DNA from 2 places in the Enterobacter sp. ECC_219_Taxon_10 genome. Region 2 is predicted to be linked to the other one. Evidence: predicted binding sites of a transcription regulator. Region 2 holds the regulator's gene; the other holds the start of a gene.
What was found. Region 2 encodes PurR, which represses purine synthesis genes. Its sites were predicted from a motif close to CANGCAAACGTTTGCNTG; they were not measured.

Region 1 (3,385 bases), 1.9 Mb from region 2:
CGCAGAGTAAACGCGGCTCATCTGGCCTGCGCCTATCCCGATGGTCATGTTTTCTTTGGCGTAGACAATGGCGTTTGATTTGACGAACTTGGCGACCTTCCAGCAGAACAGCGCGTCACGCAGTTCCTGTTCGCTCGGCTGACGCTTGGTCACCACGCGCAGGTCGGCTTCTGTCACCATACCCAGATCGCGGTCCTGAACCAGCAGACCGCCGTTCACGCGCTTGAAGTCCAGGCCCGGCACGCGTTCGGCCCACTGGCCGCAAACCAGTACGCGCACGTTCTGTTTTGCTGCGGTGATTTTCAGCGCTTCTTCGGATGCGGATGGCGCGATGATCACTTCAACGAACTGGCGGGAGATGATAGCCTGTGCGGTTTCAGCATCCAGCTCGCGGTTGAAGGCGATAATGCCGCCGAACGCAGAGGTCGGATCGGTTTTGTAGGCGCGATCGTAGGCATCCAGAATAGAGGTGCTCACGGCAACGCCGCATGGGTTCGCATGCTTGACGATAACGCAGGCAGGCTCGCTGAACTCTTTCACGCATTCCAGCGCGGCGTCGGTGTCGGCAATGTTGTTATAGGAGAGCGCTTTGCCCTGAACCTGCTGGGCTGTCGCAACAGAGGCTTCTTTTACCTCTTCTTCTATATAGAAGGCTGCCTGCTGGTGGCTGTTCTCACCGTAACGCATATCCTGCTTCTTAATGAAGTTCAGGTTCAGGGTGCGCGGGAAGCGGCCAGAAGGATCTTTGCTTTCAGCGTGGTAAGCCGGCACCAGGCTTCCGAAGTAGTTGGCGATCATGCTGTCGTACGCGGCGGTGTGTTCGAAGGCTTTGATGGCGAGGTCGAAACGCGTTTCCAGTGTGAGCGACCCTTCGTTAGCATCCATCTCATTAATAATGGTTTCGTAATCGCTGCTCTTCACCACGATGGCCACATCTTTATGGTTCTTGGCTGCGGAGCGCACCATGGTCGGGCCGCCGATATCAATATTCTCTACGGCATCTTCAAGAGAACAGCCTTCGCGGGCAACGGTTTGGGCAAACGGGTAGAGGTTAACAACCACCATGTCGATTGGCGCGATGTCATGCTGCTCCATAATGGCGTCGTCCTGACCGCGACGGCCAAGAATACCGCCGTGGACTTTTGGATGCAGGGTTTTGACGCGTCCATCCATCATTTCCGGGAAACCGGTGTAATCGGACACTTCGGTTACCGGCAGACCTTTATCTGCTAACAGGCGAGCAGTACCGCCTGTAGAAAGCAGCTCCACACCGCGTGCGGAAAGTGCCTGAGCGAATTCGACGATACCGGCTTTATCAGAAACACTGAGCAGAGCGCGGCGGACTGGACGACGTTGTTGCATGGTAAATCCCCTGGATTTCACGATTACAGAGAGCGTTAGATGAATTTTCCAGTGAAAAACTCATCTAACACACCTGACGGGGCATCCTTATTAAGCGCGAGCATTTTAACGAAAACGTTTGCGCAACGCTCGCATATTTTCACTTTTTCGTATCATTGTGGATAAGTCTGTGTGTAAAAAGGTATAAGGCGGGGTTTTGCTGTGGAATGCAGCAGTCAGTCATTTTTCTGTTATTTAACGGTTGCGGCCTGCGGAGAACTCCCTATAATGCGCCTCCATCGACACGGCGGATGTGAATCACTTCACAGACAACCCGGTCGGTTGAAGAGAAAAAATCCTGAAATAACGGGTTGACTCTGAAAGAGGAAAGCGTAATATACGCCACCTCGCAACGGTGAGCTGAAAGCCGCGTTGCAACTGCTCTTTAACAATTTATCAGACAATCTGTGTGGGCACTCAAAGTGACATGGATTCTTAACGTCGCAAGACGAAAAATGAATACCAAGTCTCTGAGTGAACATGCGTAATTCATTACGAAGTTTAATTCACGAGCATCAAACTTAAATTGAAGAGTTTGATCATGGCTCAGATTGAACGCTGGCGGCAGGCCTAACACATGCAAGTCGAACGGTAGCACAGAGAGCTTGCTCTCGGGTGACGAGTGGCGGACGGGTGAGTAATGTCTGGGAAACTGCCTGATGGAGGGGGATAACTACTGGAAACGGTAGCTAATACCGCATAACGTCGCAAGACCAAAGAGGGGGACCTTCGGGCCTCTTGCCATCAGATGTGCCCAGATGGGATTAGCTAGTAGGTGGGGTAACGGCTCACCTAGGCGACGATCCCTAGCTGGTCTGAGAGGATGACCAGCCACACTGGAACTGAGACACGGTCCAGACTCCTACGGGAGGCAGCAGTGGGGAATATTGCACAATGGGCGCAAGCCTGATGCAGCCATGCCGCGTGTATGAAGAAGGCCTTCGGGTTGTAAAGTACTTTCAGCGGGGAGGAAGGCGATAAGGTTAATAACCTTGTCGATTGACGTTACCCGCAGAAGAAGCACCGGCTAACTCCGTGCCAGCAGCCGCGGTAATACGGAGGGTGCAAGCGTTAATCGGAATTACTGGGCGTAAAGCGCACGCAGGCGGTCTGTCAAGTCGGATGTGAAATCCCCGGGCTCAACCTGGGAACTGCATTCGAAACTGGCAGGCTAGAGTCTTGTAGAGGGGGGTAGAATTCCAGGTGTAGCGGTGAAATGCGTAGAGATCTGGAGGAATACCGGTGGCGAAGGCGGCCCCCTGGACAAAGACTGACGCTCAGGTGCGAAAGCGTGGGGAGCAAACAGGATTAGATACCCTGGTAGTCCACGCCGTAAACGATGTCGACTTGGAGGTTGTGCCCTTGAGGCGTGGCTTCCGGAGCTAACGCGTTAAGTCGACCGCCTGGGGAGTACGGCCGCAAGGTTAAAACTCAAATGAATTGACGGGGGCCCGCACAAGCGGTGGAGCATGTGGTTTAATTCGATGCAACGCGAAGAACCTTACCTACTCTTGACATCCAGAGAACTTTCCAGAGATGGATTGGTGCCTTCGGGAACTCTGAGACAGGTGCTGCATGGCTGTCGTCAGCTCGTGTTGTGAAATGTTGGGTTAAGTCCCGCAACGAGCGCAACCCTTATCCTTTGTTGCCAGCGGTTAGGCCGGGAACTCAAAGGAGACTGCCAGTGATAAACTGGAGGAAGGTGGGGATGACGTCAAGTCATCATGGCCCTTACGAGTAGGGCTACACACGTGCTACAATGGCGCATACAAAGAGAAGCGACCTCGCGAGAGCAAGCGGACCTCATAAAGTGCGTCGTAGTCCGGATTGGAGTCTGCAACTCGACTCCATGAAGTCGGAATCGCTAGTAATCGTGGATCAGAATGCCACGGTGAATACGTTCCCGGGCCTTGTACACACCGCCCGTCACACCATGGGAGTGGGTTGCAAAAGAAGTAGGTAGCTTAACCTTCGGGAGGGCGCT
Region 2 (3,385 bases):
GCCCGGTGAGAAAGCAGAAGCGTCATCAGCGGCGCCCCCACCATCACGCCGATGGCGTAGGCGCTGATTAACATGCCTGCCGCAGGGATCGAGACGTCTACGCCCCGGGCAATAACAGGCAGTAACCCCATCGGGGAGAATTCAGTGGTGCCAATCCCAAAAGCGCCAATCGCCAGGGCCAGCAGGGGAAAATTGATTTTCATGCGTCAACTCCGGATGCCGTGTCATGTGGTGACACAGAACAAAGAAGCGGAAAGCATGACATCAATCACAAAAAATGAGAAGTTAACAAAATGGCAAAAGATTTTTGCCAGAGAAGTAACAATCGCGGCGATGGGGAGGGAGAAGGCTCTCCCTCCGCGTAAATCAGTGCAGCGCAGCCGTCAGACCAGCCGCGACAATCAGAGCCAGCACAACAACGGTGGTGAACAGCGAAAACTTCAGATCGGAACTCATCAATTTTTCTCCTTTTAATCCCCCCACGAAAAGTGAGCTTGCTCATTTTTGCACAGATTCCGTCAAAAATCTTCCTGGATTTATACTGATAACCACTTTACCTCTTCCCCTTTTCATCAAGATAGGCCAAAATTCCACGCTAAATTTATTAGCGTACCGGCCATTGACCCCCTCCTGACGTCCCGTGTCGTTTTCCTGGCGTGCCGCAATCCAAAATTGCGTGATAAGGGTGAGAGAAGGCAAACGTTTACCTTCAAGTTTTTCAGGAGTTTAGGATATGGTCTGGAGTGACATTTAATGGCAACAATTAAAGACGTAGCAAAACGCGCAAACGTTTCCACTACAACCGTATCACATGTAATTAACAAAACCCGCTTCGTGGCGGAAGAGACGCGCAACGCGGTCTGGGCAGCGATCAAAGAGCTGCACTATTCGCCAAGCGCGGTTGCGCGCAGCCTCAAGGTCAATCACACCAAGTCCATTGGATTACTGGCGACCAGCAGTGAAGCGGCCTATTTTGCCGAGATCATTGAAGCGGTGGAGAAAAACTGCTTCCAGAAAGGCTATACCCTGATTCTCGGCAACGCATGGAACAGCATTGAAAAACAGCGTGCCTACCTGTCGATGATGGCGCAAAAGCGCGTGGATGGCCTGCTGGTAATGTGTTCCGAGTACCCGGAATCCGTGCTGTCGATGCTGGAAGAGTATCGCCATATTCCGATGGTGGTGATGGACTGGGGCGAAGCGCGCGCGGATTTCACCGATTCGGTTATCGATAACGCCTTTGAGGGCGGCTATATGGCCGGCCGTTATCTGATTGAGCGCGGCCATCGCGAGATTGGCGTGATCCCGGGTCCGCTGGAGCGCAACACCGGCGCGGGCCGTCTGGCCGGCTTTATGAAAGCGATGGAAGAAGCGCTGATTACCGTGCCGGAAAACTGGATCGTGCAGGGCGACTTTGAGCCGGAATCAGGCTACCGCGCGATGCAACAGATCGTCTCCCAGCCGCACCGCCCGACCGCCGTCTTCTGCGGGGGTGACATCATGGCGATGGGCGCCCTCTGTGCGGCCGATGAGCTGGGTCTGCGCGTCCCGCAGGACATCTCCGTGATCGGGTATGACAACGTGCGCAACGCGCGCTTCTTCACGCCAGCGTTGACCACCATTCACCAGCCGAAAGATTCGCTGGGTGAAACCGCCTTCAATATGCTGCTGGACAGGATCGTCAACAAACGTGAAGAGTCGCAGTCCATTGAAGTTCACCCTCGCCTTATCGAACGCCGTTCCGTCGCGGATGGCCCGTTCCGCGACTACCGTCGTTAATCTCATTGCGGAGCCAGTCAGGCTGGCTCCCTCAGCCATTCCCGGTTAAGCGTTTCGCTGTCCCCCAGATAATCCAGAAGCCAGGCCATCGCCGGGGAAACATCATTTTGTTGCCAGGTGAGGCAGCAGGCCGCATCCGGGAATGGATTCTCCAGGGCCAGCTCAACCCACTCACCGGTGTCGATTCGTGGTCGCGCAAAATGAACGGGTACCATCGCGACGCAGAGCCCGGCGCTAAGGCACGTCGCCGACGATTCCCAGTCAGGGGCCACCACCCGCCGCTGGTTGTCCAAAAGCCATGTGATACGCTTGGGCAGCGAGCGGGAGGTATCCTCCAGCACCAGCGACGGCCAGCCGCGCAGCGTATCATCGCTCAGCGGCCCTTCCATCTTCGCCAGCGGATGATCGCTTGCCACCACGCATTTCCAGCTCAGCATCCCCATATCGCGAAAGGCGTAACGCCCCCCGACCGGGATCGCCTGAGTGGCCCCAATGGCCATCTCTGCCCTGCCGTCCGCCAGCGCATCCCAGACGCCGTTGAACACCTCCTGCGAAACCCGCAGTTCGACGTCAGAAAAATGACGGTAGAAATCGACAATCATCTGCCGGGTGCGCTCGGGCTTAACGATGTTATCCACCGCAATGGAAAGGTGTCCCCGCCAGCCGTTCGCGATCTGCTGGCACTGTTCGCGGGTGATCTGCATTTTTTTGATAACAGAACGCCCTTCCTTCAAAAACCACGCCCCTGCAGGCGTTAATTCCACATCACGATGTCGCCGTTCAAACAGCGGTACCGCCAGCCAATCCTCAAGCTGACGTACGGTATAGCTGATAGCCGAAGGGACGCGGTGTAGCTCCTGCGCCGCCCCGCTAAAGCTGCCGTTACGCGCGACAGCATCGACCACTTCAAGAGAATAATCTGACCACATTTTCTGCCTGCAAAAAATTTGAATGCACCCGCCAAATATTAGCGTTTCACAAGCGGCTTTGCATTCCCTACACTCAGCGCCAACGTATACCTGCCTCCTCAGGAGAATAAAACAGTGCAACCCAGGAAAGGTTTTTTAGTCTGGCTCGGCGGCTTAAGCGTGCTGGGCTTTTTGGCCACCGATATGTACCTGCCGGCTTTCGCCGCCATGCAGGAAGATTTGCAAACCCCTGCTGCCGCCATCAGCGCCAGCCTGAGCCTGTTCCTTGCCGGTTTTGCCTTCGCGCAGCTGCTCTGGGGACCGCTTTCGGATCGCTTTGGCCGTAAACCGGTACTGCTGCTGGGTCTGGCCATTTTTGCCGTGGGCTGCCTGGGAATGCTATGGGTGCGCGATGCCACCTGGCTGCTGGTACTGCGGTTTGTTCAGGCGGTCGGCGTCTGTGCCGCTGCCGTGACCTGGCAGGCGCTGGTCACCGACTACTATCCGGCAAACCGCACCAACCGTATTTTCGCCACCATTATGCCGCTGGTAGGGCTTTCTCCTGCCCTCGCCCCTCTGTTGGGCAGCTGGATCCTCGCGCACTTTGACTGGCAGGCCATCTTTGCCACGCTGTTTGCCATCACGCTGGTGCTGATGCTGCCGGCATTCGCCCTCAAGCCCGCGCATAAAAAAGAGGT

Region 1: a site for PurR is predicted at 1,470-1,487, ahead of purH (bifunctional phosphoribosylaminoimidazolecarboxamide formyltransferase/IMP cyclohydrolase). Genes of this name have one in related genera too.

The regions. Positions count from the first base shown of each region.
Region 1 is NZ_CM178005.1:260,612-263,996, forward strand. Features, by position in the region: gene purH (bifunctional phosphoribosylaminoimidazolecarboxamide formyltransferase/IMP cyclohydrolase) at 1-1,362, opposite strand, end outside; rRNA gene AC4ICF_RS01145 (16S ribosomal RNA) at 1,925-3,385, shown strand, end outside.
Region 2 is NZ_CM178005.1:2,111,623-2,115,007, reverse strand. Features, by position in the region: gene AC4ICF_RS10135 (MFS transporter) at 1-203, opposite strand, end outside; gene cydH (cytochrome bd-I oxidase subunit CydH) at 367-456, opposite strand; gene purR (HTH-type transcriptional repressor PurR) at 754-1,779, shown strand; gene punR (DNA-binding transcriptional activator PunR) at 1,797-2,708, opposite strand; gene punC (purine nucleoside transporter PunC) at 2,823-3,385, shown strand, end outside.